DNA from 3 places in the Tissierella pigra genome. Region 1 is predicted to be linked to each of the others. Evidence: riboswitches for the same ligand, from Rfam matches in the RefSeq annotation. Region 1 holds a riboswitch; each other region holds the start of a gene.
What was found. Region 1 has a riboswitch for thiamine pyrophosphate ahead of thiD (bifunctional hydroxymethylpyrimidine kinase/phosphomethylpyrimidine kinase). Riboswitches for the same ligand answer to the same signal wherever they lie in the genome.

Region 1 (9,967 bases):
AAGTTATAAAGATTATCGGCAAATATTGGAATTTGTTGAGTTTATTGGTATAAAAATTGTTTAATTTATGTCATACGTTAACTTATCTAATTAAAACTAATACCCTTAACACTTGCCAGCTACGATACTCATTTGCAATGGAATATTAATACTAAATATCAAAAAACTCCTATATATATATCTTTGCTATTAAAATATTAACTGGTTTTTCAGATCTTAGTTTTAGATTTAGAATATTGTTATTAGATCTAACTAGAAGAGTCTGAAATGGGCTAATAGGCTTTGTATCTTCCTTGATATCAACATACACCTCATTATCACAAGCATATATAAAATAAAAGACTTCCTTAAAATCAGATGGAACTTCTTCTACTATTAAACACTCTTTATCTATATAAATACTCTCAAGTTGTCCTTCAACTCCGTCTCTAAGCATCAAATTAAAATCCCTTGCCATACCATAGCTAGTAGTATCTATTCCCCCATCAAATTCGTATACTTCAAAGGGTTTTAGATTGATATATTTTTTGTGATTATGTGTTAATTTAAGCCCATTATCAAGTGATGTAATAAATCTATTTACTCCTTCTAATTTAGTAAACTCTGATTTTTCTAATTCTACTGTTGCAGAGCTTAATCTGAATTTAAAATTAAGCTCTTTATAATTTGAACCTTCTGGATAGATAAATATTTGAGTAGTCTTACCTCCTGACCATTCTGTCATTATATAATCATCTTCTTTAATTAATCTTGTCTTAATCTCCATTCTATTCTCCTTATTATTTTCATAGTCTTGCACATGATACATAACTGTCTAATATGCTGAAAAACTTATAATATGTATATATTTTATAACAGATAATTTGAAATCGCCACTATAAGTTTGATTTTCAACTGATATGCCTTCAATCCCTTCTTACAATATGCCACTACACTTTTTAGCAGTGGAAAAAATCGTCTATATGTTATAACATACAGACGATTTTTATCATTTCATTTTATTTCTTTTTAACAGGGTAGCATACTTCCGTTACTAATTCTTCTGGATTCTGTGTTTCATAAGGACTAACATGGTAAATGCAGAAGGACAAACCATTAAATTCATATCCATTATCTCGAATCCAATTGGCTACAGCTTCATTCACTTCTATAACTTGGTCATAACTTCCTTTGTAAGTAGCTGAAGCAATTTGAATTGGCGCAACGGTCTTAAATTTAACATTTTCAGTGTCCTTATAGTTTCCACGGACTGATTTCTGAACTTCTATATCCACGTTGCTTTCCTTATACTCTCCATCATGAAAGATAGCTAAAGTATAACATGGGTCACCATCTTGCATATGAAGAGACGCTGTTTCTTCCATGAGAATATTCCAAAGCATTCCTTCTTGCTCATAGTTAGGAATTATCTTACGTACACTTGCCACATATCTTTCAGGAAGCTCTTTTAACGTTACATTATAATTCATTGTCTTATCATCCTTTCCAAGTCTCTGAATAGTAGTCTCAATGAGCAGTAAACGTCGATGGATTTCCTCCGCTTGTTCTTGAATTTCTGTCTGTTTTAATAATAAATATTCCTTTAGAGCTTGTGGATTTTCATAACTTTTCAGTATTTTAGAAACAGATGCCAAGCTAAATCCCATATCTTTTAGTGCATTAATACGACCTGCAAGAGGCAATTGTGCTTCGCTGTAATATCTATAACCTGTAAAATCATCTATACTCTCTGGAATAAGTAAACCAATCTCATCATAATGACGTAGCATTCTTATACTGATCATTGATAGTTTTGAAAAATCACCTATTTTTAACATTTATCTTACCTCACATATATGTGTTTTTTGAGCTCAATTATAGTATAAAGCATACCATAGTGTAAGAGTCAACAGATAATTTAAAAATTATCTGCTGACTCTTACACCATACTATCTAAATTAAATATGCAGATCTAAAAACAGTCATCAATTTTTTCCTTTCTTAAACATACTTTTTAACTCCTTAGCTGCTTCTTTTATATCTGGCTGGGAAATAATAGCTGAGACCACTGCAAGCCCATGGATATCTATACCTTCAAACTCTGGTATTGTAGTCTTATTAATTCCTCCAATTACCACAATAGGCAGTTCAATATGTTCTCGTATTCGTGCAAGTTCATCTATGGATGTAAGCTTTGCATCTGTTTTCGTATCAGTTGCAAACATTGCTCCGATACCAAAATAGTCTGCATCATCTGACTGGGCCTTTATTGCTTCTTCAAGGGTAGATACAGATACACCAAGAATTTTATTGTCGCCGATCAATTTTCTTGCAATGGTTGCAGGTATATCACTTTGACCAATGTGTATACCATCAGCATCAACTGCTAATGCAATATCAATTCGATCATTAATGATTAATGGAATCTGATATCTATCTGTAATTTTCTTTATTTTCATTGCTATTTCAAAAAATTCTAAAGATGAGCAATTTTTTTCTCTCAATTGTATTACAGTACAACCACCTAAAATAGCTTGTTCTACAGCAGTCTCCAGTTTTTCTGTACTCATAAGCTCTCTATCTGTTATAAGATAGAGTGTATAATCAATATTTGGTTTCATCTATCTTCACCCTTTCTACAAAATATGTGCTATTCATATTTGATAAAGCATCAATAATACCAATATGAAAACTACCTGTTCCCATTTCTCTAGTTTTTACAAAGGAAAGCTCACCAGCAATTCCCATTACAACAATTCCTGTAACTGTTGCTGTATAGTAATCTTTTGTTATACCACAGAAACTACCTACAAGTGCAGATGTCATACAGCCTGTACCAGTTACTTTAGAAAGTAGTTTATGGCCGTTGGTTATTTTAACAATACGAATGCCATCTGAAATAACATCTACTTCTCCTGTAATTCCTACAACACAAGAATATTTATTCGCCACTGACTTTGCAATAGCTTCTGCATCATTTTTTTCATCTGCTTTTGAAGTATCAACTCCTTTTGTAGACACACTTAGTCCAGCTATAAAGGAAATTTCTGATAAATTTCCACGAATTACATCTATTTTTATTTCTGAGAGAATTTTTTGTGTTGTTTCGTTTCGCAGTGTGGACGCTCCTGCTCCAACAGGATCTAAAACTACGGGAATATGAAGTTTATTGGCTTTTTTTCCAGCTCTAATCATGGAATCAACAGTTCGTTGATTTAAAGTTCCTATATTAATTACAAGAGCGGAAGATATTGAAACCACTTCTTCCACTTCTCCAACATCATCAGCCATAATAGGTGATGCTCCAATTGCCAAGATGGCATTTGCACAATCATTTACTGTAACATAATTAGTGATATTATGAATGAGTGGACTTTTTATCCTAATTTCATGAAGTAAATCTGCACAATTATTAGTTAAGTAATTCATTAGTACTCCCAACCTTTCTTTTATTTATAATAAAGCATATAGAACCAATAGCTACCATTACAGATAAGGTAGACACCTGTTGATTTTCATTTTCATTACAAATCTCCTTTACTTTCCTTGATGTTCAAACCATTTTTATATAGGTCATAGAAATGGTGTGTTGGTCCATTACCCTTACCAATATTTAAGGAATGTTCTATTGCTGTTGTAATATATTTTTTAGCCTGTTCTACGGCAATAGACATAGGCATACCATGTGCAAGATTGGAAGCAATAGCCGAAGAAAAGGTGCAACCTGTCCCATGGGTATTTTTCGTATTTATACGCTGGGTTTTAAAATAATAAAACTCTTTACCGTCATATAAAATATCCAGTGCATCTCCAATAGCATGACCACCTTTAACAAGAACATTTTTACATCCCATGTCATAAATAAGTTTTGCTGCTATTTTCATATCTTCTGTGTTTCTTATTTTGATATTTGATATCTTCTCAGCTTCTGGAATATTAGGTGTAAGTAAATCAGCATAAGGTAGTACAACTTTAATCAACGTATCTATGGAATCGGGGTCCATAAGCGGACACCCATTTTTCGCATACATTACAGGATCAATTACAACATTACATGGCTTATATTGCTCAAGTTTTCTTGCTACTGCCTCCATGCAAAATTGTGTAGACAGCATGCCAATTTTCACAGCATCAACTTCAATATCTTCAAATACTGCATCAATCTGACTTTCAATCATATCTGGAGTAATATCCTGTATATCCATAACACGGCTGGTATTTTCTGCTACTACTGAAACAATGACACTCATTCCAAATACTCCATGTGCTGAAAATGTTTTTAAATCTGCCTGTATACCAGCACCTCCACTACAATCTGATCCAGCAATACTAAGTACCTTTTTCATTTAAACTCCTCCTTTTCTTCTTTATATATAATAAACTAGGGTACTTCCCTATATGGAGAAGCACCCTAATCAAATACAATAATGTAAGTGATTTGCTTCCCTACGTTGGTATTAACCAACAGGTTCAAAGGGTCAGGTTTTACCTTCTCAACTATTTCTAGTCCCCCCGCAAATATTAACTATATTCATTTTTTACTTAATAATCCTATCTTAAATAATAATAGGGTACTTCTCTACACGGAGAAGCACCCTAATCAAATACAATAATGTAAGTGATTTGCTTCCCTACGTTGGTATTAACCAACAGGTTCAAAGGGTCAGGTTTTACCTTCTCAACTACTTCTAGTCCCCCCGCAAATATTAACTATATTGAGTATATCTTATAATAATAACATAATCAAGGTACAAAATATAATTTATTCTCTAACTTTATTTATATAATGATTGCTGTCTTCAACAATTATAGTCATACTATCATCAGATATTAGATTTAAAAAATTATCTAAAAAAGTATAATTACTCTTTAAGATATAATTCAATAATCACATATATAAAAATAATATATAATTTAATAAAACTTTTTCAGCTATATAATTGTCTAATAGACAGATAATAAAAATGAGCTCATATTTTATTCTCAAGGAGGTGGTTATACTGGAAAAATTAGTTCTTAAAGCAATAAAGGGAGATGGTGAGAGTTTTGGCCTTCTTATAAATAGCAAAAAAGAAGATTTATATAGAATTGCATATAGCTATGTACACAATGAACAGGATGCACTTGATATTATAGGGGAAGCAGTCTATAAATCATATATATCAATAAGTAAGTTAAAACATCCAGAATATTTTAATACATGGATCGTTCGTATAGTCATCAATTGTGCTATTAATTTTATAAACAAATCTAAAAGAATTTTATATCTAGATAATAAGACTATAGAAAGTTTAAATAATGAAAAAAATGATATTGTGGAATCCATTGACTTAAAAGAAGCCTTAGAAAAGTTAGACCATAATTATAAAATTGTCATAATATTAAGATACTCTCAGAACTTAAAGTTGAAAGAAATAGCTGAAATTCTAGAACTTCCTTTAAGTACAGTAAAAACTAGGCTTTATAAGGCAATAGAACTTTTGAAAATAGAACTTAAGGAGGGCGAAGATTTTGAATAATAATATTGATGATTTGAAAAAAATTTATTCAGATATAAAAATACCTGATGCCTTAAACGATACAATTAACAATTCAATAATAAAGGGAGAGAATTATATGAAAAAAAATAATAAAAGCAAGAAAAAAATAATTAATAGCTTTATATCAGTAGCTGCGGCAGTTGGAATATTTACTCTTAGTATAAACATTTCCCCATCCTTTGCAAATAGTCTTGAAGGTGTTCCCGTTTTAGGCACACTAGTTAATATACTTCAATTTAATAATGGAAGTTCTCAAGGAGGTAAAATAACTGACGGCATTGATGTAAATTTTATATCTCTAGACCAAAAAAAAGATTCTGATATTATCACAATAAACTTTGATGGCTTTAATAAAGAAAACCAAGAAATTGCACCATTTTTTAATGTGGATTATAAGGAAGCACCTTTTACAATGACATTTTCTATATCTGGTGCAAGAGGTCTTTCTGCCAATAAGTACTTTGAAGAGTTAAAAAAGAGTGAATATATCCAAGATATCTATGAATTAATGACTTTAGATGACTCTGCACAAAGATTCAACATAGTATTTAATCAACCAATTGATTTCAAAGTAGAGGAATATAAAAATCCTGCTTATATAAAAATACAAATTTCAAAAAATACAGAAAAAACTTCAGAACAAAAAATATATTCCATAAGAACTAGTTCTTATGAAAAAGGAGAAGAATTTGCTTTTCTTGAAGAAATGTTATTTGAAATAGAAGACCTTAGAATTTTAAAAGATAGCAATGAAACATACTTATATGAACTGGGTCAATATAATTCAGATAAAGAAGCACAAGAAAAATTGAAAGAGTATAAAGATACTTTTAATAATAGTATAGATATATACGTTGAAGAAAGGACTATGGACAAAGTCCCTCAAAGTATAAAATAGTAAAGAAGTAATATTTAAAAACATATACCATATTTAGGGATGAGGCTTAATTAAACTTCATCCCTTGATTTACTTGTACACATAGTTATTCAGCTTCCATAACTGAAATTATAGTAGCCAAAGCATCTATATTTTCTTCTGGAACACCAGATATACAAAGCCTTATGTAGTTGCAATCCTTCCGATTTTTCTTTTCAAACCATTCTTCGGGGAAGAATTCTAATGCTGTTTTTACCAAAATCCCATGATCTTTAAGTTTCTTTTCAAGTTCTACAGCCTCTATATCTTCAGGAAGATGAAGCCATATGAATATTCCATGCTCTGGAACATACCAACTGGAATCTAGTGAGCTTAATGATTTAACAATTTCAGATGCCTTCTTAAGTTTGGTTTCATAAGATTTTTTCACCTTTTTAATATGTTTTTCATACATTCCTGATTTTATGAAAATATCCAGTGCTGCTTGTGGAATTTTTGATGTATTCAAATCACTAATATGCTTAATATTAATCACTTCTTCAATCATGGACTCTGGAAGTACTGCTGCCCCCATTCTTATTCCAGGCATGAAAGCTTTTGAAAAGCTTCGTATATAAATAGTACTTTTCCTTATATCATAATAATGTATTGGCATGGAACCTTTTTTTGAGCCTATATCTGCTAAATAGTCATCTTCTATAATAAACACATTATATTTAAAAGAGAGTTCGGCAATTTTCTGTTTGTCTTTTTCAGAAAGAGTATAACCTGTGGGATTATGATGTCTTGGTATAATATAAAAGGCAGTAATTTCACCTGACTTAAATATCATTTCCATTTCGTTATAGTCAAAACCATCAACCCTCCTTTCAATTCCCATAATATCAATCCCTAAATGATCTGCCAATTTTAAAGCAAGATTGTATGTAGGAGATTCAACAAGTAATTTACCTTTACTTTTCCTAAATAGATATTGGAACACTAGCCCTATGGCTTGTTGGGCTCCATGGGTAACTATTATCCTTTCAGCAGTAGTATATATTCCATCCTTCTGGAATTCATACTTCAATGTATCCCTTAAAGAAGATAGTCCTCCACTAGATTCATATCCAAACAATGTATTTTTATACATATCAACTGCCTTATTCATTACATGAGTAAATTCCCTATATGGAATAAGTTTTTCATCTGGCTTAACTGTCCTGAAATCAACCTCTTTCTGTACTACTTTTAAACTTTCTTCAGAATCAACCAAGTAAAAACCTCCACGGGGAATACTATATACTTTATGCTCTCTTTCAAGTTCGTTATATGCTTTATTTACAGTTATTTTATTGATAGAAAGATATGAAGATACTTCTCTGCAACTGGGAAGCCGCTGACCATTTTTTATTCGCCCATCCTTAATTTCTCTAAATATAAAATCCTTTACTATCTCAACTTTGCTTTTTTTCATCATTTCTCACCTCCATCCCATATTCTGTAATAGTACAGAATAGATTTTGCATAATTGAACTACTATATTTTTCATTATATACTTAATTTACAATAATTCAATATATTGGAGGTAATAAAGGTGGATGAACTATACAAAGATAAGTGCATGAAAATGTTTGTAAGTCCAAATGTTTCTCTAACAGTCATGGGAACTTTAGGTACCCGAATCAAAACTAAGGAATATGGAGAATTGATTGACTTTGAATCAGGATGTTGGGCTGCTGTCCTAGGTCATAGCAAGAAAGAAGTGGTAGATACTATAGTTGAAAATGCAGGACATTTATTTCATACTCATCAATATTTTGATACAGAACACCCAGGTGCCTTAGTAAAAGAACTTACTGCAGCATCTAAACTTAAAGGAAATTATAAAGGTACCTTTATGTCATCAGGAAGTGAAGCTGTTTCTCTAGCTGTCTTACTAGCTGAACTTGTTACTGGTAGACTAAAGAAGCTCTCCTTATCAATTTCTTATCTTGGTACATCAACAGAACTAAGGATGCCTAGAAATCCTAATCAATGGATGGATCTAGATGTATATGAGTGCCTTAACTGTACAAAAGATTCTAACTGTGGAGAATGTGGCAAACATAATCATATAGATTTCTCACATATGGCAGCATTTGTTTTCGAACCTGGAAATTCAGGAGGTCTTGTTCTGTGTCCACCCGATAAGCTAATTACATTTTTAGTTGAAAATATTAGAGATGCAGGAGGTTTTGTTATAGCCAATGAAGTTACAACAGGCTTCGGCAGAACTGGTAAATGGTTTGGATTCCAACACTATAGGGTCTTTGACAGTGAATCAAGCTCCCCTGATTTTATTGCACTAGGTAAAGGTCTTGGAAACGGCTATCCCATAAGCGGCGTGCTAGTTCGTTCAGAATTGGCAAAGATAGTAGAGTCAATGGATTTTAGATACGTCCAATCCCATACAGACGATCCTCTAGGTTGTATTGTAGCAAGAAAAGTAGTTGAAGTCATGTTAAATGAAAACCTCATTGAATATGGAAATAAAATAGGCGAATATTTTCGTTACAAACTAGCTGAAATAGGAGAACGTACAGGTGGAATAACAGAAGTACGCGGAAGAGGAATGATGAACGTTGCAGTTCTTAATAGAAAACATAAGGCATTAGAAGTATTTAAGCATCTCCTTAAAAGAGGTTTTTTCATTGGATATTCAGAGGCTCATAATTATCTGCATTTCTATGCTCCTTTAATAATTAAAAGTGAAGAAATCGATAGCCTATGTAATTCTCTTGAAATCATTCTAGAATCTAATTCAGTTATAATATCTAAATAACTTATATGGGATTGTATAAATTATTATTTAAAGTTATGGAGGTAGTAAAATGAACAACCTTGAGTATTATATCTCTACTGATAAATCAAAATTAAATATTGAAGCAGTAAATTCATTACTCAGACAATCTTATTGGGCTAATGAAAGAGCTGAAAAAACAATATTCAAATCAGTTGAAAACTCCATCTGTTATGGGGTATACCAGAATGAAAAATTAGTTGGATTTGGTAGAGTCGTTACAGATTTCTCTACAGTTTATTGGATTTGTGACATAATCATTGATATAAATCATCGTAACAATGGTTAGAGATATAAAAATAATCCATAGATTTTGCAAAATCTATGGATTATTTTTATCTTATTGCCAACCAAATAAAAGGTATACTAAATCCCTAATTATTAGGTATTTTAAATTCAAAATGTTGATAATCCTTTAATGACTTCCATTCTCCACCCCATTCCCATCCTCTACTTATAAAGGCATTATAGCAGTTGTCTCCTTTAACTATCATACCTTTTCTAATATTTTCTCTGTCTAGATATTCTCTACTACTTTCAGGTGATACTATGTTGTTTTTAACATAAGGATTCTGTACTGGGTTAATATCTATGGCCACTCCATAACCATGGTTGGATATTTTTTTACTGCCTACAATTTCTCTATAGCAAAATGCTGAAGTATTATTGTCTAACATGGATAATTCATCATTTGCATTATAATCATCAATTAATCTTATTTTTTCAATAGGAAATTTAGCCTCATATAAT
Region 2 (10,148 bases), 540 kb from region 1:
GAAATAGAAAAGAAGAAGATATAAAAGAGTTAGTAAATATTCAATATAAGATTTTAAGCAATGCAAAGGAATACCTTAAAGTAGGTGGGATTTTAATCTATAGCACTTGTACTATAGAGAAAGATGAGAACAGCAATATAATAAATAGATTTTTGGAGGAAAATAAAAATTTTAGATTAGTTAGTATTGAAAACAGACTTCATAATAAAGAAAATATTGAAACTTTAAAAGATGGATATATACAGTTGTTCTCTCATATTCATAATACAGATGGATTTTATATAGCAAAATTGACAAAAGAAAGATAGATATATATTAAGGAATTATGTATAATATTATATTAGGATAAGATTGAGGTGATTGCTTGGATAAAATTGAAATTAATAGTTTGACTTTAGATGAACTAAAGAACTATATGGTTAGTATAGGAGAAAGAGCATTTAGAGGAGAACAGATATTTTCATATTTTCATAGAAATAAAAAAATAAAAATTGAAGATTTAAATCTTTTACCAGAAAAACTTAGGAATTATCTTGAGACCAATGTAAAAGTCAATGAGTTAGAAATATATAAAAAATTTACTTCTCAGATTGATAATACTAAAAAATATTTATTTTTATTAGAAGATATGAATATAATAGAGTCAGTTGCTATGGAATATAACCATGGATTAACAGCTTGTATATCAACTCAAGTAGGCTGCAAAATGGGATGTGCATTTTGTGCATCTACTAAGGAAGGGTTAATAAGAAATTTAACACCAGCCGAAATGATAAATCAAATTTACATGATGGAAGAAGACTTGGGAAAAAATATTTCAAATATTGTATTAATGGGCAGTGGAGAGCCTTTGGATAATTATGAGAGTGTCATGAAGTTTTTAAATATTATTCATAGTGAGAAAGGGCATAATATCAGTCTTAGAAATATTACTCTATCAACTTGTGGAGTGGTTCCTAAAATATATGATCTTGCTAAGGAGGACATACCAATTACTTTATCTATATCATTACATTCTCCTTTTGATGAAGATAGAAAAAAGATTATGCCTATAGCTAAGAAGTATTCCATGGAGGAATTGATAAAAGCTTGCAGGGATTATTCAGAAACTACTAATAGAAGAATTACTTTTGAATATACATTGATTCAAAATATAAACGATAGAGATGAAGATATAAGTGAGTTAAAAAGAATTTTAAAAGGATTAAAATGTCATATTAATCTGATTCCTTTAAACCCAATTAAAGAGTTTAGAAAGGATAGATCAAATAGAGATAATATAGAGAGAGTTAAGAAAGAGTTAAATAAAGCTAATATTAATGTAACTATTAGAAGGGAAATGGGTGGAGATATTAGTGCCTCTTGTGGGCAGTTGAGACGTGCTGTTACTGAGGATATTAACAATAAAAGAGTTTAATGGGGTGGTATTATGGTCATTGGAGCTATTTCCGATGTGGGAAGAGTAAGAGAAAACAATCAAGATGCTTATTATGTTTCAGGAGATTTATCATTTCCTTTATACATGGTAGCAGATGGCATGGGTGGACATAACGCTGGAGAAGTTGCAAGTGGTATGGCAATGAATATTATTGAAAAAAGATTTTTAGAGTCTAAAGACGAATTAAAAGATGAAAATATGGTAATTAAATTAATAAAAAAACTTATAGAAGAGGCAAATACGAAGATATATCTTAAATCTTTGGAAAATGAAAAATATAAAGGAATGGGGACAACCATAACTTTATCATATATATTTAATGAAAAGATATGTATAGGTCATGTTGGTGACAGCAGAGCTTATTTAATAAGAGACAGAGAGATGCTACAAATAACAGAAGACCATTCTTTTGTAAATGAACTTTTAAAAACTGGAAGTATAACAAAAGAAGAAGCAAAGACACATCCTAAGAGAAATATGATAACTAGAGCTGTTGGGACTAGCAGTATTATAGAGATGGATTTAATAATTAAAGAATATACTAAAGACGATATTTTAATATTATGCAGTGATGGACTTTTCAATATGTTAAAAGAATTTGAAATAAAAGATGTTTTTATAGAAGAGAAAGATATTCAAAAAGCCTGTGATACTTTAGCAACTATGGCTAATAACAGAGGTGGTCTTGACAATATCACTGTGTTAGCTATTAAATTTAATTAGATGAGGTGAAAAGATGATAGGCAAGATTTTAAGTGGTAGATATGAAATATTGGAGCAAATTGGAGGCGGAGGAATGGCCTTAGTATATAAGGCAAAATGTCAGCTTCTAGATAGATTTGTAGCCATAAAAGTTTTAAAAGATGAATTTGTAAATGATGATGAATTTGTAAGAAAGTTTAGAAGAGAGTCTCAGGCGGCTGCTAGTCTCTCTCATCCTAATATAGTAAATATCTATGATGTAGGAGTAGAGAATGACGGAAATAATCAAATTTATTATATAGTCATGGAATATATAAAAGGTAAGACATTGAAGGAAATTATAAAAGAGAAAAACAAACTATCCATTGAAAATACATTAGAATATTCATATCAGATTGCAGGAGCTTTAGAAAATGCTCATAAAAATGGGATAGTCCATAGAGATATAAAACCTCATAATATTATGATTACAGAAGATAATAGGGTTAAAGTTACAGACTTTGGTATAGCAAGAGCGGTGACAAATTCTACAGTAACAACTACATCTAATGTATTGGGTTCGGTTCATTACTTTTCTCCAGAACAGGCAAGAGGCGGATATACAGATGAAAAGTCAGATATATACTCTCTTGGAATAGTTATGTATGAAATGGTTACAGGTCAACTTCCATATCAAGGAGAAAGTCCAATTACAGTTGCTTTAAAGCACGTTCAAGAGGACATTAAGCCGCCTAGAGAATTAAATAGCAGTATACCAGTAACCTTTGAAAATATAATCTTAAAATGTGTTCAAAAAAGACAAGCCGATAGGTATAGTAATATTACAGAGTTAATAAAAGATATTAAAAGAGTAGAAGATAATATTGGAGATTTTAGCATGGAAGATACAAATAATTATGATTCTCATACTAAAATAATTCCAGCAATTAATGTAGAGGATGTTGATACTATGAAAAAAACCAAAGATATAAAACAAGTAAAAAAACCTAAGAAAAAAGACAGTGGTGGTAAAATGGTATTCTTAGGTATATTGTTGGCATTTTTATTGGCTACATCTATATTTTTTGGTTACTTCAGATTAAAGAATTTCTTTGTTGCAGGGGATTTAATTACTGTTCCAGATTTACGAGGTAAACAAGAAGAAGTTGCTAAAAAAGAAGTTGAAGACTTAGGATTACAGTTTAAAGTAGTTGCAAGAGTTAAAAACAGTGAATTTAAAGCTGGAGAAGTAATCTCTCAAAATGAAGATCCAGATTCAAAGGTAAAAAAAGATTATCCTATAGAAGTAACCATAAGTGAAGGAGATAATTTAGTGAAGGTTCCTAATGTAGTAAATAAACCTTTAGCAGAAGCAGAATCAATGTTAAATGATGAGGGACTGAAAGTAGATTTACAATATGAGAATTCAGATACAGTGCCTGAAAATACAGTAATTAGACAAGAACCAAATAGTGGAGAAAGTGTAGAAACAGGTACTAGAATTACCTTAATAATAAGTCAAGGTGAAGAAGTCAAATCTGTAATTATGCCAAAATACACAGGAAAAAACATTGAAGAAGTAAAGAAAGATATAGTCAAGCTAGGTCTTGTAGTAGGAGAAGTAAGAGAAGAGCCAAATGATAATTTAGAAAAGGGAATAGTTATTTGGCAAAGTTACAATCAAGGAACGACTTTAGAGACTAAAACAGCTGTAGATTTATATGTAAGCAGTGGTCCAATTGGTGATACAGATAATGATAATGGTGATAATGATGATAACAATGAATCAGGAAATAAAGAAAGTCCAATAACATTTACCTTGACTCTCCATCAAGATAGAGAGGAAACTAGGATAAAAATCATAAGAATTCAAGAAGGAATTAGTAAAATTGTTCATGAAAAAACATATAAAGCAGATGAAGGTATAGTTACTCTAACCCTTCAAGGGAAAAAAGGTTCTCAGTTTGAAGTATACTATGATGATATGTATCAAGATACCATTCCTAAAAATGAATAGGAGGAGTTTATGCTAAAGGGAATAATAGTAAAAGGTGTCGGTGGTTTTTACTATGTAAAAACAGAAGATAATATAATTGAATGTAGAGCGAGAGGAGTATTCAGAGAAGAAAATCTAACTCCTTTAATTGGAGATAAAGTAAGGATTAGAATAAGTGATGAAGATAAGACAGGATATATAGAAGAAATCTATCCAAGGAATTCGCAACTACTAAGACCTCCAGTAGCAAATATTACTCAAGCCATTATAGTTATGAGTATAAAAAAACCAGATATTAATACATGGCTTTTAGACAGATTTCTTTTAATGGCAGAATATGAAAATCTGGAAGTCACCATATGTCTAAATAAATCTGATTTAGATTTAGATAAGGGATCCAGGCTTAAAAACATATATGAGACAGCTGGATATAAAGTGATTATGACAAGCGCAATAAATCATATTGGTATAGAAGAATTAAAAGATACACTAAATAACAATATTTCAGTTTTTGCAGGTCCTTCAGGAGCAGGCAAATCTTCACTTTTAAATGAAGTAAACAAAAATTTCAAACTAGAAACTGGAGATGTAAGTGCTAAAACTAAAAGAGGTAAACATACTACTAGACATGTGGAGCTATTAGAGTTAGATGATAATACCTTTGTTTTAGATTCACCTGGATTTAGCTCTTTAAATGTGGATTTTATTGAAGAAGAATCTGAACTTAGGGAATATTTTAGAGAAATAAGAGAATATGGACAAAAGTGTAGATTTATTAGTTGCCTACATGGAAATGAGCCAGATTGTGAAGTAAAAAATCAAGTAGAAAAAGGAAATATTTCAAAAGATAGATATGAAAATTATTTGCTTTTTTTAGAAGAGATAAAAAATATAAGGAGGTACTAAAATGGCTAAAATCGCACCTTCGTTACTTTCAGCAGATTTTGCTAATTTAAAAGAAGATATAGAAAAAGTAGAAAATGGTGGTGCAGACTATCTTCACCTAGATGTAATGGATGGAATCTATGTTCCCAATATTACCTTTGGACCTCCAGTTATAAAAAGCTTGAGAAAGGTAACTAAACTTCCCTTTGATGTACATTTAATGATAGATAGACCTGAAAGATATATTAAAGACTTTGTAGATGCAGGAGCAGATTTAATTACAGTGCATGAAGAGGCAACTATTCATCTTCATAGAACTATACAGGAGATAAAATCTTATGGTGTTATGGCAGGTGTTTCGTTGAATCCTGCTACTCCATTAGAGAATATAGAGTATATTTTAGATGATATAGACTTAGTACTTATTATGACTGTAAATCCTGGATTTGGTGGTCAATCTTTTATTGAAGCAATGAAAGATAAAATAAGAAAACTAAGACAAATTATTGATAATAAAGGTCTAGATATTATAATTCAAGTTGACGGGGGAGTAAAGCTTGGCAATGCCAGGGAAATCCTAGATTGTGGAGCTGACTTATTAGTAGCTGGTTCTGACATATTTGGAGCTGAAGACGTAGAAAAGCGAACTAAAGAATTTAAAGAGTTGTAAAAATTATATTCTATGATATAATGTAATCAATTGAATAGAAAAATTTTAGCACTAGGGGAGCCAAAAGGCTGAGAGCGGATTTATCCCGACCCTTATGACCTGACCTGGATAATGCCAGCGTAGGGAAGTGTGTATTAGCCTTTAAATACCCATTACCTATTGTTGGCAATGGGTCTATTTATTTAAAGGAGGAATTTTAATGCAAAAAAGATGGAGTGTAAAGATGTTGACAGAAGGTGGTATGATGATTGCATTAGCAACCATACTAAGTTATATTAAGGTATATGAAGCACCGATGGGTGGTTCAGTAACTGCTGGGAGTATGATTCCAATAATGTTATTTGCAATTCGTTGGGGTATATTACCAGGAGTAACCGTAGGTGGTGTTTATGGAATATTACAATTTATACTAAAACCTTATTTTTATCATCCTTTACAATTTATTTTAGACTATCCTTTAGCTTTTGGGTTATTAGGATTAGCAGGAATTGCATATTATATAAATGAGAAGGAATCATTTAAAGGGTATATATGGGTTTTTCTAGGTGTCCTTATGGGAATATTGGGTAGAATGTTATCCCATGTTTTATCAGGTGTAATATTCTTTGCTGAATATGCAGGTGACTTAAACCCTTGGATTTATTCAATACAGTATAACGCTTACTATCTTTTACCTGAGTTAATTATTTCTTATATAGTAATTGCGATTATATGGAAACCTTTAGAAAAAGCAATAAAAGCAAAATAACAAAAGGAAGTGCAGTATGAAGGGATTAATAGTTTCAAGTGGAACCATTACTAATTATAATAGGTTAAAAGAAATAATAAATGAAGTGGATTATATTATATGTGCAGATGGAGGCATGGAACATCTGATGAAAATAAATAAGCTGCCAAATGTGATTTTAGGAGACTTGGACTCAATAAGTAAGTTAACTTTAGAATATATAGTAAATAAAAACATTCCCATTGAAAAGTATTCATCTATTAAGGATTCAACAGATACAGAATTAGCTATGGAGTATTTAATAGATAGAGGATGTGATGAAATCGTACTTATGGGAGTAACAGGAACGAGACAAGACCATACAATGGCAAGTATATTGTTACTTGATACCTTATATAATAGAGGAATTAAGGCAAATATAGTAGATGATAACAATATAATTTATTTAACAGATAACTATCTGGAAATAGAACACTTAGAAGGCCATTATACTTCTGTTATACCTATATCAAATACTGGAATAATCGTATCTTTAAAAGGATTTTTCTATAACTTGGATAATAAACTTATTCCTTTTGGTTCCACCCTTGGGATTAGCAATAAAATCGTTGAAGATATTGGGATAGTTAAAATCCATAAGGGAAAAGCGCTAATATTTATATCAAAAGATTAAACATAGGATGTATCCTTGAAGTTTTTGTAACTATTTATTAAGTACATGAATAGAATATATCAAAGTACTTAGGGGTGTTCTTATGAAATGGTTTTGTTATAAATATATTAGAAGAATGAAAAAAATAGTAGGCATAACTTTGGCGGTTTTAGGACTATTGATTATTATAAAATTTATACCCATAGAGGTTCTACTAATATTCATAGGAATAGGGCTGCTTGTTATGGGAGGATTGATTCTAAAAATAAAATAAGGCTTTCCTTTATAATAATGGAAGCCTTGTTTTATTTTTTACATAATTATAATGCTCTTTCAACATATCCAGATCTTAAACATCTAGTACAAACATTAACTTTTTTTGTTCCACCATTAACAACAGCTCTTACAGATCTAATGTTAGGTGACCAACTTCTTGAACTCTTTTTATTTGAGAAAGTAACTTTGTTACCAAATACTTTTCCCTTTCCACATACTTCACAAACTTTCGCCATTCCAAACACCTCCTTAACTATATGAAAATACTTATAAGTATTTTTATACTTCAATAATAACACATTATATTCTAACACAATAATCGGTAAAAATGCAACTAAAATGTATTATTATATTATTATAATCATATGATTTAGTTGAACTATTTTAAAATTTGGGGTAAAATATAAAATATGGCATATTTAAAATAAGGAGGCGATTATTTATGTCAGCCAAAACTAATACCGAATATGGAGTAATTAGTATAGATGATAATGTCATAGCTACTCTTGCAGGAATATCAGCAATGGAAAGTTATGGTATAGTAGGTATGGCTTCTAAGAATGCGACAGATGGATTGTTTGAACTGTTAAAATCAGATTATTTAGCTAAAGGCATTAAGGTCTATACAAAAGATGAAAAATTGACAATTGATTTGCATGTTATATTAGAGTACGGAGTAAGAATTTCTGTAGTTGCTGAAAACATAATAGAAAGAGTTAAATTTAATATTGAAAATTTAACAGGTCTAAAAATAGACCAAATAAACGTACATGTACAAGGCATTAGAGTTGGAAAGTAGTCTAAGGAGGTACTATAATTGAGGATAGAAATTCTAGATGGAGCAATGCTAAAAAAAGCATTAGCAGGTGCAGCAAAGTTCCTAGAAGATAATAAAGAGGAGGTAAACTCCTTAAATGTTTTTCCTGTTCCTGATGGAGATACAGGTACAAATATGTCGCTTACAGTAAATTCTGCTATTAAACAAGGAATTAATTTAGATGAAGATAGTGTTAGCAAAATAGCATTGTCCACATCCCATGGATCACTTATGGGAGCTAGAGGTAACTCAGGTGTTATTTTATCACAACTTTTTCGTGGATTTGCAAATGGATTGAATGGAAAAGATACTGCAGATATTAAAACAATTGCAGAAGCATTTAAACAAGCATCTGATACTGCATATAAAGCTGTTATGAAACCAACAGAGGGTACTATTTTAACAGTAGCTAGAGAGTGTGGAGAATATGCAATATCCATTAGCAAACAGGAAAAGGATATTTTAATTTTTCTAAAGAAAGTAATAGAACATGGGGAAAAAGCCCTTGCTAGAACTCCTGAAATGCTTCCAGTTTTGAAACGAGCGGGAGTTGTAGATGCTGGAGGTAAAGGTTTAATATATGTCTTAACAGGGGCCTATAACGCCTTAGCAGGAATAGAAAATATTGAAATTAAACCTGAAGTGAAAAATATAGAGAAACAAGACCGTACTCATCATGAACATATAGATACTGATGATATTAAATATGGATATTGTACTGAATTTATAATCAATACCAACTATAAAGATATTGAAACTTTTAGAGAGGAATTATCTGTTCAAGGAGACTCCTTACTAGTAGTAGGAGGAGAAGGTCTAATAAAAGTTCATGTTCATACAAATAATCCAGGGACAGTACTACAAAAGGCTTTAAGTCTTGGAGAATTAAATGACATAAAAATCGACAACATGAGATATCAGCATGAAGAAATTCTTCTAAAGTCAGAGTTGTCGAAGCCAAAGAAACCATATTCTTTTGTTGCTATATCAATAGGAGAAGGAATAGATGAAGTATTTAAGGGACTTAATGTAGATACTTTAGTTTCTGGTGGTCAAACTATGAATCCTAGTACAGAAGACATTCTAAAGGCTATTGAAAATACTACAGGAGAAAATGTCTTTATTCTTCCTAATAATAGTAATATTATTTTAACTGCAGAACAAACTAAGGAACTTAGCGATAGAAATGTTGTTGTAATTCCTTCTAAGACAATACCACAAGGAATAGCGGCTTTACTTGCCTTTGATGAATCAAAATCCTTGGAAGAAAATACAGACACTATGAAAGAAGCAATAACCTATATAAAAACAGGTCAAGTTACTTATTCTGTTAGAGACACAGAATTTAATAATACAAAAATCCAAAAGGATGATATTATAGGGATTGCTGAAGGAGATATAGTAGCCAGTGGGAAAGAGATAAATGAGGTTTCCATTAAGCTACTGGAAAATATGGTTGATGAAGATACTTCGTTGATTACAATCCTATATGGGAGTGATTTAAGTGAAGAAATGGCGGAAGATTTAGAAAAGCACTTATCTGATTTATATGATGATTTAGATATTGAATTAATATGTGGAGGTCAACCAATATATTATTATATATTTTCCGTAGAATAAACCCCTGCCTTTGGCAGGGTTTTATTAATATTATAAACTTGGAGGAATTTATGGAATTATTATCAATGAATATCCAGTATATAAAGGGTGTAGGACCAAAAAGAGCTTCAAGATTTAAAAAACTAAATATAAATACAGTGGAAGACTTGTTATATTTTGTTCCTAGAGACTATGATGATAGGTCTCAGGTTGGAGATTTAAGAGAATTTAAGACAAATGAAAAGGCAACCTTGGAAGTTGAGATAATAGGTAAAGGAAATATAATAAGACCTAGAAAGAATTTATCGATTTTAAAAATTCCTGTGAGAAATAATATGTCTGATGGATATTTAACTTGGTTTAATCAAGATTACTTAAAAGACAAGTTTCTTATAGGTGAAAAAATA
Region 3 (10,148 bases), 2.1 Mb from region 1:
ACCCTTTATAACTATTTCAGGATTTTCTTCTAAAAGTCTAATATTATGATTTAAAATAGGTTCACATTCCACACAGTTTGCAATAATATATCCATCTGGAATTTCAGATTGCAATTTTATATGAGTTGGAAAACCTGCTCCACCTGAGCCTACTATACCTGCCTCATAAGCAGTTTCTGCTATGGTATCACATTTCTTTATTTTCATATAATCTTTATTATCTAAATCTGCTCCTTCAATTTCTATATATTCCTCTGTTATCTTTACAACTTTTCCAGATACACTTGCATGTATTTTAGCACCAAGACCATTAGGCTCTCCTATACACTGACCTCTTTTTACTTCATCACCTATATTTACTATAGGCGTACAAGGAGCACCTATATGTTGCTTTAAAGGAATTATCATCTTCCTACCTCCTAATAGCAAATTATTATATATTGTTTATATATGCAATTATTATACCAACTTTATGAGACTTATAAGATTTTCCTTATTTGAATTACTATAACCAATATAAATCAGCGTCTTTCAACACTTTAATTATATAGCAATAATATTTAATTTTTCATTTCTATGTTAATATTTAAACATTTATAATCATGATTATAAACCTAAGACCTATTTATGTCAATAACCTGACATAAATAGGTCTTATACTTATTTTTTTATTATAGATAAATCTAATTATACTCTAATATTTATAGGCTTTATGGTTTAAAACTTTGATATTACTAGATTTCTGATTTAAAAATAGTAAATGTCAGTTTTTCATACATTCATGTCATTTATTTGACACTTCCCTATGATTTTAAAGGTATTTCGTTAAATTATATAAATTTAATTTATAATATAAGGTTGCTCTTTTTATATTTAGAAGTTCTGCTGCCTGTACCTTATTTCCATTGGTTTTTTCTAAAGCATTTATAATTATATTCTTTTCAAATTCCTCCACTGCTTCTTTAAAATCAAAGGGAATTTCTCTATCTAAATCTATAAAGGATGTTACATTTGTACTATTTATTATTTCTATTGGAATATCCTTAATTCCTATTTCATTATCTTGAGATAAAATAACTAGCCTTTCAATAGTGTTTTTCAGTTCTCTTATATTTCCTTTCCAATGATAATCAGTCAATATCTTCATTGCATCTGGAGTCATATATATATTATTTTTATTGTTTTTCTTTGAAAATTCCAGCAAGAAATCCTTTATAAGCTCTGGAATATCTTCTTTTCTTTCTCTAAGAGGTGGTATAGATATAGTTACCACATTTAGTCTATAATATAAATCTTCTCTAAATTCACCATTCTCCATTAACTTATGTAAATCTTTATTGGTTGCAGCTATTATCCTTACATCTACCTTTATAGGTTTACTGCTACCTACTCTATATACTATACCATCCTGTAAAACCCTTAAAAGTTTTGCCTGCATTAATAAAGGCATATCTCCTATTTCATCTAAAAATAAAGTTCCTCCATTTGCTAACTCAAATTTACCTGGTCTTCCTTTTTTATATGCCCCCGTAAATGCACCTTCTATATAACCAAATAATTCTGATTCCAATAAATTAGATGGTATTGCACTACAATTAACAGGAATAAAATCTCCTTTTCTTTCACTTTCCTCATGTATTGACCTAGAAAACACCTCTTTCCCAGTTCCACTTTCTCCAGTTATAAGTACACTGGCATCAGTCTTAGCCACTTGTTTAGCCACAGTCATTGCATCTACTAATGCCTTAGATTTCCCAATAATCTTACCAAAGAAATACTTATCTTGAGTTATTTCTTTCATCTGTTGCTTTAGGATTTCTACTTTTGTTTTTTCTCTATCTAATTCCATATATAAATTGGTTATTTCATTTAAGTCTCTATCTGTGGATACTGCTCCTATTAGCTCCCCTTTATATATAAGAGGCACAGCAGATAGGATTACATCTGTTTCTCCTTTTGGATTATGTTTTAGATTTTGAAATGTCTTTTTTTCCTTTAATGCCCTTAGAAGTATTGGATCTTTAAAGAATTTTTCAATACTTTGTCCTACAATTTCCTTAGCCTTTATACCATATAATTTCTCAGAACTGGCATTCCAAAATGTAACTATGCCAGATGTATTTATTACACATACTGCCTCATGAAGATTTCCTAGTATAAGCCTTAGTTGAAGTTCTATTTCTCCAATATAATGTTCAGTCAAATTTATCACCTACTTGGGTTATTATTATATATAATTTTATCACAAATAACTATAAAAAACGACTTTCACCTATTTCTTTATAAATAAAACCAGCTAAATAGCTGGCTTTACTTTATGACTTTTTCTTTAATAATCTTTCCTTCTTTTTAATATTCAATTGTTCCTTTTTTGCAGCATACTTAGCTTCTTTCTGAAGCTTTATATAGTTATCCCACCTATCATGACTAAGCTCTCCTGTTGCCAATGCTGATTTAATCCTACAGCCTGGCTCCTTATTGTGGCTGCAATCTTTAAATCTGCATAGTCTTCCTAGTTCCTCTATCTCTGAAAATGCAGTATCTAGTCCATCTTCAGTGTTCCAAAGTGAAAGTTCTCTCATTCCAGGAGTATCTATTATCATAGTTCCGTTTCTTAACATAATTAATTCCCTATGAGTTGTAGTATGCCTGCCTTTACTATCCTCTTCCCTAATATCATTGACTTTCATTATCTCTTCTCCAGATAGAGCATTTACTAAAGAAGATTTACCTACACCTGAAGATCCTAGAAATACTATGGTTTCTCTTGGCTTTAAATAATTTTTCAATTCATCTATGCCTTCTCCTGTTACTGAGCTTAGATAGAAAACTGGCACACCCATGGCAATATCATCTAATTGAAAAGCATATTCCTGAATATCATCAACTAAATCTGTTTTAGTCAAAATAATTGCTGGACTTGCTCCACTTTCCCATGCAATGGCAAGATACCTCTCAATTCTTTTTATATTAAAGTCATGATTTAAAGACGAAATTATAAATACATGGTCAAAATTTGCAGCAACCATCTGTTCCTTTTCATAATGTGAATCAAATCTGGAAAACTTACTTTTTCTATCTAATACATAGTAAATTATATCCTCTCCATAAGGGTTTGGTTTAACTAAAACAAAATCCCCTACAGCTGGGTATATAACATTTTTATCATTGTAAAATATAGAACCTTTAAGCCTTGCTCTCTTTTCTACATTTTCATAAATTATTGTGTATATTTCTTTATGCACTTGAGTTACTCTTGCTGGAATCAGACTATTATCTCCATTAATTGATTCTATTTGGTTTTTAAAGTAATCTGTAAATCCGTAATACTCTATATTATTTATCATTTAACTCCTCCAAATTAATTGATTTTCTTTTAGTTTCTATATTTTTAATGTTTAAACTTATATTCTTTTTCATAAAACACCACTCCTTTATTTTCTTAAAAATGGGCATAAAAATGCCGTAGACAAAACCACTTCTAGTTATCTACGGCAATATTATTTAATTATTAAATTCTTAGTAGATGTGAAAGGTTGATTTCTACGGCACAAGGTTTATTGCATAACAAAAAAACATAGTATTGACTATTTGTTCCTTGGCCCATATTTGATTTTATTGAAGTCTCACCATTATCATTATTATCATATCACATCAACTCCTTGCTATTTACATAACTCAAGTATATAGGGGAAAAATATCATTGTCAAGTATGTGACGTCTATTTATTTTTTAATACTAGCCTTTCTTATAAAAAAATATCCTATAGAATAGCAAATAGCAGCTAAAATTACTTCTAGTATGAAGACAGACCCTGCATTAAACACTGAATAAAACCATAAATACATATTTGAAAGCATTTTAATTGTCTTAATGGAAAAAGAAACTCCTGTTGAGTTTAATACCAATAAAAACACTACTCCAACTCCTATCCAAAGCTTATATCCAAATCTATATTGCAAGACTCCTAGAAGGTTAGAAATAGAAAGTAATGCTAGAAAGAATACTGACAAAGAAAGTATTATAAATAATATATTATCTGTAGATGTATTAAATATACCGAATTCTGTCATTAACTTATATCCTGAAGTTTTAAAGAAATATCCTTCAATAAGATGTAATCCGCCTTGAATAATTCCAAAGATTATAGCCACAAGCATATTATTTACTATGGCAGACCTATAAAAATCTTTTCTTGTAACTCCAAAACTAAGAGCTAGTGCAAAGTCTTCATAATACATAATAATCCCATATATTATTATAAAGATAAATATAGACATCATATTTGCACCTATAAATGAAATTGCCTCTCCACCCTTTGAATTAAGTCCATATATAATATTACTGTTATAGGATATAGACAATATACTGGACAGTAAATTAACTATTAATATAATTCCCCAAAATACGCCTATAGATTTTTTCAAATCACGATTTTGAAATTTAAATATCCTTTTAATTGAATCCATTTGAATTTTCCTCCTTAATCATATTTTCAGTAAGATATATAAATAGTTTCTGAAGTGGTATATTACTTATTTCAATATTATTATTTCTTATATATTTGAATTCTTCTTCAGTGAAATCTCCATATATACCTACTATATTAGTAGAGCCAAATTCTTCCTTGTGAATTACCTTTTTATTATCTGTAACTTGATCTATCACATCTTTACGACCAGATAGGAAGTAAGATTTTTCTTTAAGCTTACTTACTTCATCTTTTAATGCAACCTTTTCATTATTCAAAATGATTACCTCTTCAAACATATTGGCAACTTCGTCTATTAAGTGGGTTGATATGATTATTGTCCTTGGATTTTTTTCATAGTCTTCTAAAAGTAATTGATAAAACTTATATCTCATAGCCGCATCTAAACCTAATGTGGGTTCATCAAACATGGTAATCCTTGCTCTTGAAGCAAAACCTATAATTAATCCCACAATAGTTTTATTTCCTGTTGATAGCTTCATCAGTTTTTTCTTTGTATTTAAATTAAATTCCTTAATTAGATAATCTTTATATTCTTCATCCCAATTCTTATATATTATACTGGCCATTGCCAATACATCTTTTACCTTTCTTTCCTTAATAGACTCTGGAAAATCCTTGATTAAACATATATCACCCATAGCATGAGAGTTTTCAAAAATTTCTTCACCATCTAGATTTATCTCTCCACTATCTTTTAATGTTTGACCAGATATTAGATTTAATAATGTGGTCTTACCTACTCCATTTCTTCCAAGTAATCCATAAATCTTATTTTCCTCAATGTTTAAATCAATATCTGTAAGAACTTTAGATTTTCCATAGGACTTGTTTAATTTCTTTACCTCAATCACACTATTCCCCTCCTTTATATTCTTCAACAAATTCTGCAATTTCTTCTTTAGTTATTTCAAGCCTGTTGGCTTCTTCCATTATATTTGGTAATATTTCTTTAAAAAACAAACTTTGCCTCTTTTTAATTATCTTCTTCCTAGCACCTTCTGCTACAAACATACCAATACCTCTTTTCTTGTACAAAATCCCTTCATCAACTAAGATATTTAGTCCCTTTCCAGCAGTGGCTGGATTAATTTGATAAATCTTTGCAAATTGATTTGTAGAAGGCGATTGTTCTTCTTCATTTAGATGCCCCATTAAAATATCATTTTCTATTATTTCTGCTATTTGTATATAAATAGATTTATCTGAATTTAAATCTAACAACTGAACCCCTCCTTATTTATATGTTGATTGGTTAGTTAGTTATGTAACTAAGTATATATGTATTTTGAATTTTTGTCAATATCTTTTCTAAATATTATAAAATTCTTCTTGACATTATTTATCTTTACATTTATAATTAATTTGTAATCATTACAACTTAGTAATAATTATTGTTATATGGCATTATATATTTAAAGGATGTGAAAAGATGAATGAAACCTTTGAAGATTTAGTAAATGAGTTAAAGAATAAAAATATCCGTCTTTCTCACCAAAGGTTAAAGGTTTTAGAGTATCTAAACAATAATAGAACCCATCCAACTGTTGATGAGATTTTTAAAGATTTACAAAAGGAAATTCCCACATTATCAAAAACAACTATTTATAATACATTAAATGCCTTAGTAGACAGCGATTTAGTAAAAGTTTTAACTATAGAGGATAATGAAGCTCGTTATGATAGTACTACTAAAGATCATGGACATTTTAAATGTAGTTCTTGTAAAAAGATATTTGATTTTCAAATAGACTTCGATTCATTAGAAATAAAAGAATTGGATAATTTTAAAATCCATAATAAGGATATGTATTTTAAAGGACTATGTTCAAATTGTAGTAAAGTTAATTAGTTTAATATTTAAAAAAATATAAAATATAAAATTAGGGGGAAAAACAAATGGAAAACAACAAAACTATTAAAAATCTTATGGAAGCATTTGCTGGAGAATCTCAAGCAAATAGAAAGTACTTAGCGTATTCAGAAAAAGCTGAATCAGAAGGAAAAATAAATGCTGCAAAATTATTTAAGGCAGCAGCTGATGCTGAAACTATTCATGCTCTTAGACATTTCAAAGTAGCAGGTAATGTTGGAACAACTGCTGAAAACCTTGAAGATGGAGTAAATGGTGAAACTTTTGAATTTGAAACTATGTATCCACCTTTTGTAGAAATTGCTGAAGCTGAAGGTAATAAAGCAGCAGTACAAACATTTACTTATGCCATGGAAGCTGAAAGAGTTCATGCAAAATTATATCAAGAAGCTTTAGATAATCTAGACAGCGAAGAAGAAGTTTTCTACTATCTATGTCCTGTTTGTGGAAACATTGAAAAATTCGTACCAGAAAAATGTAGTATTTGTAATGTAGCTGGTTCAAAATTTATTAAATATTAATATAAGCTAATTTTAAATTAATCAAAAAGACAGAGAAAATCCTCTGTCTTTTTATTATTTAACTTTAAAAAAAATTAAAGCATAATTCCTATATTTGTTAATGGCTTTTCATTTCAAATCATCTATATTAGTAATATAAACCTTCAAAACATTGGTTTTGGCAATCAATTTCAGTAAAAAATATCCACTAATTCCGCCAACTAAAGAACTTAGAATAAATGGACCTACAAAAAATATTAATGTACTCTCTTTTCCCAAAAAGTACTTGGCTATAGAGTAAGAAACTACTGCACCAATTATACCAGTTCCAACTACTTCACCTATAATGGCATAGATTGACTTATTAGTGTTTCTATACAATATTCCAGCTAAAAATGCCCCAATCATACTACCAGGAAATGCTAGTAAGGAACCAGTACCTAATAGATTTCTTATTAATGAAATAAGAAAAGCAACTGCAATTCCATACCAAGGTCCAAATAATACTGCCATTATTACGTTTATCACATGTTGTACAGGAAATACCTTTGCGATTCCTAAAGGAATATAAATAATATTGGAACTTACCACTCCAATTCCTATTAGTAAAGAAGATAGGGTTAGCTTTCTCAAATTCACGATATCACCTCCTTATAGAAAACAAAAAAAGCACAAATCCATGTAGGACTTGCGCTGAATTAAACATATAAATAAATGCTAAATCTTTACACTTCCCTACGCTAGTATTACCCAGATCAGGTTAAGGGATTAAAGACTTTATAGGGTCTTTTTCTCAGCTAGCCTTTCTAGCACTCCCAGTGAATAATTTTTATTTAGTTTTCAAATATATGAAAATAATATCACAATTAAATTTAATAATCAATTTAAACCTTATTTTTTATAAAAGTAACCCTTTATACTGAAAAAACAATATAATAAGATTTCTTTCCTATTTCACCAATATATTTGGTAATGTATAATAGTCTGTAAGTCCAGATATTATATTATTTTTTCCTATTCTAGTATAAATACCTGCAAATTTTTCCTTATACATAAAAAGTCCAACTATAGATCTAAACTCCTCTACTTTTATCTCATTATCTTCAAATAAAATATGTTCTCTAGTGAAAGGTGTAAAGAATTCTTGATATAAATAATCTTTATTAAAGGAGTCATCTAGTCTTTTCTTCCACTCATCTTGTGTTAAATCTCTGCCTGCATATACGCCTTGGGAAGCATTTAAATCTAAAGGTTTCATTATATATTTATCTTTATTGTTCAAGACTTCATTATAGACCTTATTATCTCCCTTAAATAGTCCAGTAACAGGTATATGATTCTTCACAAATTTTCTTTCTTCCTCTGATAAAAATTCCAGTGTATCTTCATCATGTAATATCTTAAATATTATTTTATTGTGTACTACTTGAGACCTGATGGAACTAAAAGAGTGGTTTTTATAGTTTTTAATAGTCTTAAAATGGCTATATTGCAACATTGTGTGTCTAAGATAGTTTTTTATAGTTTAACCAAGTCGATTTCAAATTGGCTAATTTTTGGCTAAATATTTCAAAGGAGGAATAAAAGATGACTGGAGATGTATACGATTATAATGAATACAGAATCTATATTATGTCAGGAGAAAAAAGAATAATAATCAATTTTGAAGATGGAGAATATGAGTATTGGAGAAAAAACGGATTACCCTTTAACAGAGGTATTGAGTTTGATTATGATAAGAAAAAGATAATTAAATTTTATTAAAAGAAATAGGACCTTAATGGTCCTTTTCTATTGTTATTTTTTCTCCATCAAATGATAAAATAACTTCTCTACTTTCTTCCGTTATTCCTAATTTATTCATCCATGCATTAGGCAATATCAGTCTATATCCTACTGCCTCTCTAGAAGCTGTACCTCCTTTTTTGTTTATGCTTATTTTTGCTATTCTAGTCTCTGTATTTAGGCTTTTAGCAATTTTAGCATTTCTTTCATCAGCTTCATATTCTCTGATGAAATTTTCTATTTTAGCCTCCCAATCATCATCCTGAGATTCACATATCATTCCTAGATATGATTCATCTTTGTGTTCATCTAGTGTCTTTATATCTAAATGAATTTTCTCATCCTCATGATAATAGTAGTACGTGAATAAATTTGTTTGTATTTGGTCTATGTTTTTATTCCAAATCATCTTAATCTCTCCCTCTATTTTATAATTTGCACTTTTTCGCCGGTTTCAGCAAATCTGTTTCTAATCATTTCGTCAATGTATAGTTTCTTGATGATTGGAAGTATAACTTCACTTCTAGTTTCTATATACCATTTTGCATCTGTTTTTGTTTCTAGCATATAGTTTTTCATTTCTGTCACAATTTCCGGGGTGATGGCAATGTTTGTGTCTGATAATGATATTCTAGCATTTGGAGAAAGTTTCGTATTCATGTCTATATATACTCCCCTATCTGCTACTTCTAACTTTTCAAATTTTTCTATAAGGTCTTTTCTGATGTCGTTTGCCCAAGCTATTTGTTTTGGTGTTCCTGTTAATTCTTTTAACATTTCCTTTTCCTCCATTTCTAGGAGGTAGCTTAAACTTAATCCGAATTGTGCTTGGTAGTCTACTCCGTATTTTTCTACCATTTCTCTTGTCATTTTATGAGCTTCTATAAACATCTTTTTCATTCTGCTACCTCCTCGTTTTTTTATTTTTATTTCCTTTTCTTAATTATATTATATACCATTGGACACCAATAGTCAACACTTATTTATAAATTATTTGAAATTATTTTTAATGCCACAACCATTGAAAACACTATTCCTAGTCGATTTATTGTAAATTATTATAAAAATATTTCAAATAAAAATAAAAAAGACTAGAATTAATCTAGTCTTAAATTACTTATAATATAAATTCTAAATTATATTTCTTTAATAAATTAGAAAGACTATTATATGTAATCAATATTCCTACAGCATATCCTATCGTAAATGCTATAATTATTGCTATTATATACTTTTTATTCTCTATTATCTTCTCTTTCATAGAATCACCTCAATATATAATTCTATAAATCTTTTAAAAATCCTTCTATTACATAAAACTTACTTCTAAGCCTTTAATCCCTCTGTATAGATGTTTTATATATGTAAGACACCTATTCTATTATTATGTATATTTCCTATCCTCTGTACGTCAATAAATCGGTCAAAATTAAGCGAATGGACGTTTCTGCAAAAAATAAAAAAAGACCCTAGATTTACTCTAGAGCCTTGCCATATC

Region 2: another riboswitch for thiamine pyrophosphate. It lies ahead of thiT (energy-coupled thiamine transporter ThiT); the one in region 1 lies ahead of thiD (bifunctional hydroxymethylpyrimidine kinase/phosphomethylpyrimidine kinase).
Region 3: another riboswitch for thiamine pyrophosphate. It lies ahead of thiW (energy coupling factor transporter S component ThiW); the one in region 1 lies ahead of thiD (bifunctional hydroxymethylpyrimidine kinase/phosphomethylpyrimidine kinase).

The regions. Positions count from the first base shown of each region.
Region 1 is NZ_JAHLPJ010000001.1:2,337,784-2,347,750, forward strand. It holds gene KQI41_RS11415 (HutD family protein) at 170-766, opposite strand; gene KQI41_RS11420 (MerR family transcriptional regulator) at 999-1,817, opposite strand; gene thiE (thiamine phosphate synthase) at 1,965-2,600, opposite strand; gene thiM (hydroxyethylthiazole kinase) at 2,584-3,408, opposite strand; gene thiD (bifunctional hydroxymethylpyrimidine kinase/phosphomethylpyrimidine kinase) at 3,504-4,325, opposite strand; TPP riboswitch at 4,405-4,503, opposite strand; TPP riboswitch at 4,590-4,688, opposite strand; gene KQI41_RS11440 (sigma-70 family RNA polymerase sigma factor) at 4,944-5,498, shown strand; gene KQI41_RS11445 (DUF4179 domain-containing protein) at 5,491-6,417, shown strand; gene KQI41_RS11450 (aminotransferase-like domain-containing protein) at 6,503-7,855, opposite strand; gene KQI41_RS11455 (aminotransferase class III-fold pyridoxal phosphate-dependent enzyme) at 7,973-9,199, shown strand; gene KQI41_RS11460 (GNAT family N-acetyltransferase) at 9,249-9,506, shown strand; gene KQI41_RS19300 (M15 family metallopeptidase) at 9,592-9,967, opposite strand, start outside.
Region 2 is NZ_JAHLPJ010000001.1:1,796,081-1,806,228, forward strand. It holds gene rsmB (16S rRNA (cytosine(967)-C(5))-methyltransferase RsmB) at 1-308, shown strand, start outside; gene rlmN (dual-specificity RNA methyltransferase RlmN) at 365-1,417, shown strand; gene KQI41_RS08715 (Stp1/IreP family PP2C-type Ser/Thr phosphatase) at 1,430-2,161, shown strand; gene pknB (Stk1 family PASTA domain-containing Ser/Thr kinase) at 2,175-4,136, shown strand; gene rsgA (ribosome small subunit-dependent GTPase A) at 4,146-5,021, shown strand; gene rpe (ribulose-phosphate 3-epimerase) at 5,023-5,670, shown strand; TPP riboswitch at 5,714-5,813, shown strand; gene thiT (energy-coupled thiamine transporter ThiT) at 5,870-6,418, shown strand; gene KQI41_RS08740 (thiamine diphosphokinase) at 6,435-7,070, shown strand; gene KQI41_RS08745 (hypothetical protein) at 7,153-7,323, shown strand; gene rpmB (50S ribosomal protein L28) at 7,370-7,561, opposite strand; gene KQI41_RS08755 (Asp23/Gls24 family envelope stress response protein) at 7,768-8,124, shown strand; gene KQI41_RS08760 (DAK2 domain-containing protein) at 8,143-9,762, shown strand; gene recG (ATP-dependent DNA helicase RecG) at 9,813-10,148, shown strand, end outside.
Region 3 is NZ_JAHLPJ010000001.1:239,181-249,328, reverse strand. It holds gene prdC (proline reductase-associated electron transfer protein PrdC) at 1-408, opposite strand, end outside; gene KQI41_RS01340 (sigma 54-interacting transcriptional regulator) at 812-2,203, opposite strand; gene rsgA (ribosome small subunit-dependent GTPase A) at 2,316-3,347, opposite strand; gene KQI41_RS01330 (hypothetical protein) at 3,726-4,469, opposite strand; gene KQI41_RS01325 (ATP-binding cassette domain-containing protein) at 4,456-5,346, opposite strand; gene KQI41_RS01320 (GntR family transcriptional regulator) at 5,348-5,716, opposite strand; gene KQI41_RS01315 (Fur family transcriptional regulator) at 5,925-6,344, shown strand; gene KQI41_RS01310 (rubrerythrin family protein) at 6,392-6,886, shown strand; gene thiW (energy coupling factor transporter S component ThiW) at 6,995-7,504, opposite strand; TPP riboswitch at 7,581-7,692, opposite strand; gene KQI41_RS01300 (hypothetical protein) at 7,815-8,210, opposite strand; gene KQI41_RS01295 (hypothetical protein) at 8,453-8,629, shown strand; gene KQI41_RS01290 (hypothetical protein) at 8,643-9,059, opposite strand; gene KQI41_RS01285 (hypothetical protein) at 9,074-9,550, opposite strand; gene KQI41_RS01280 (hypothetical protein) at 9,768-9,911, opposite strand; gene KQI41_RS01275 (N-acetylmuramoyl-L-alanine amidase family protein) at 10,126-10,148, opposite strand, start outside.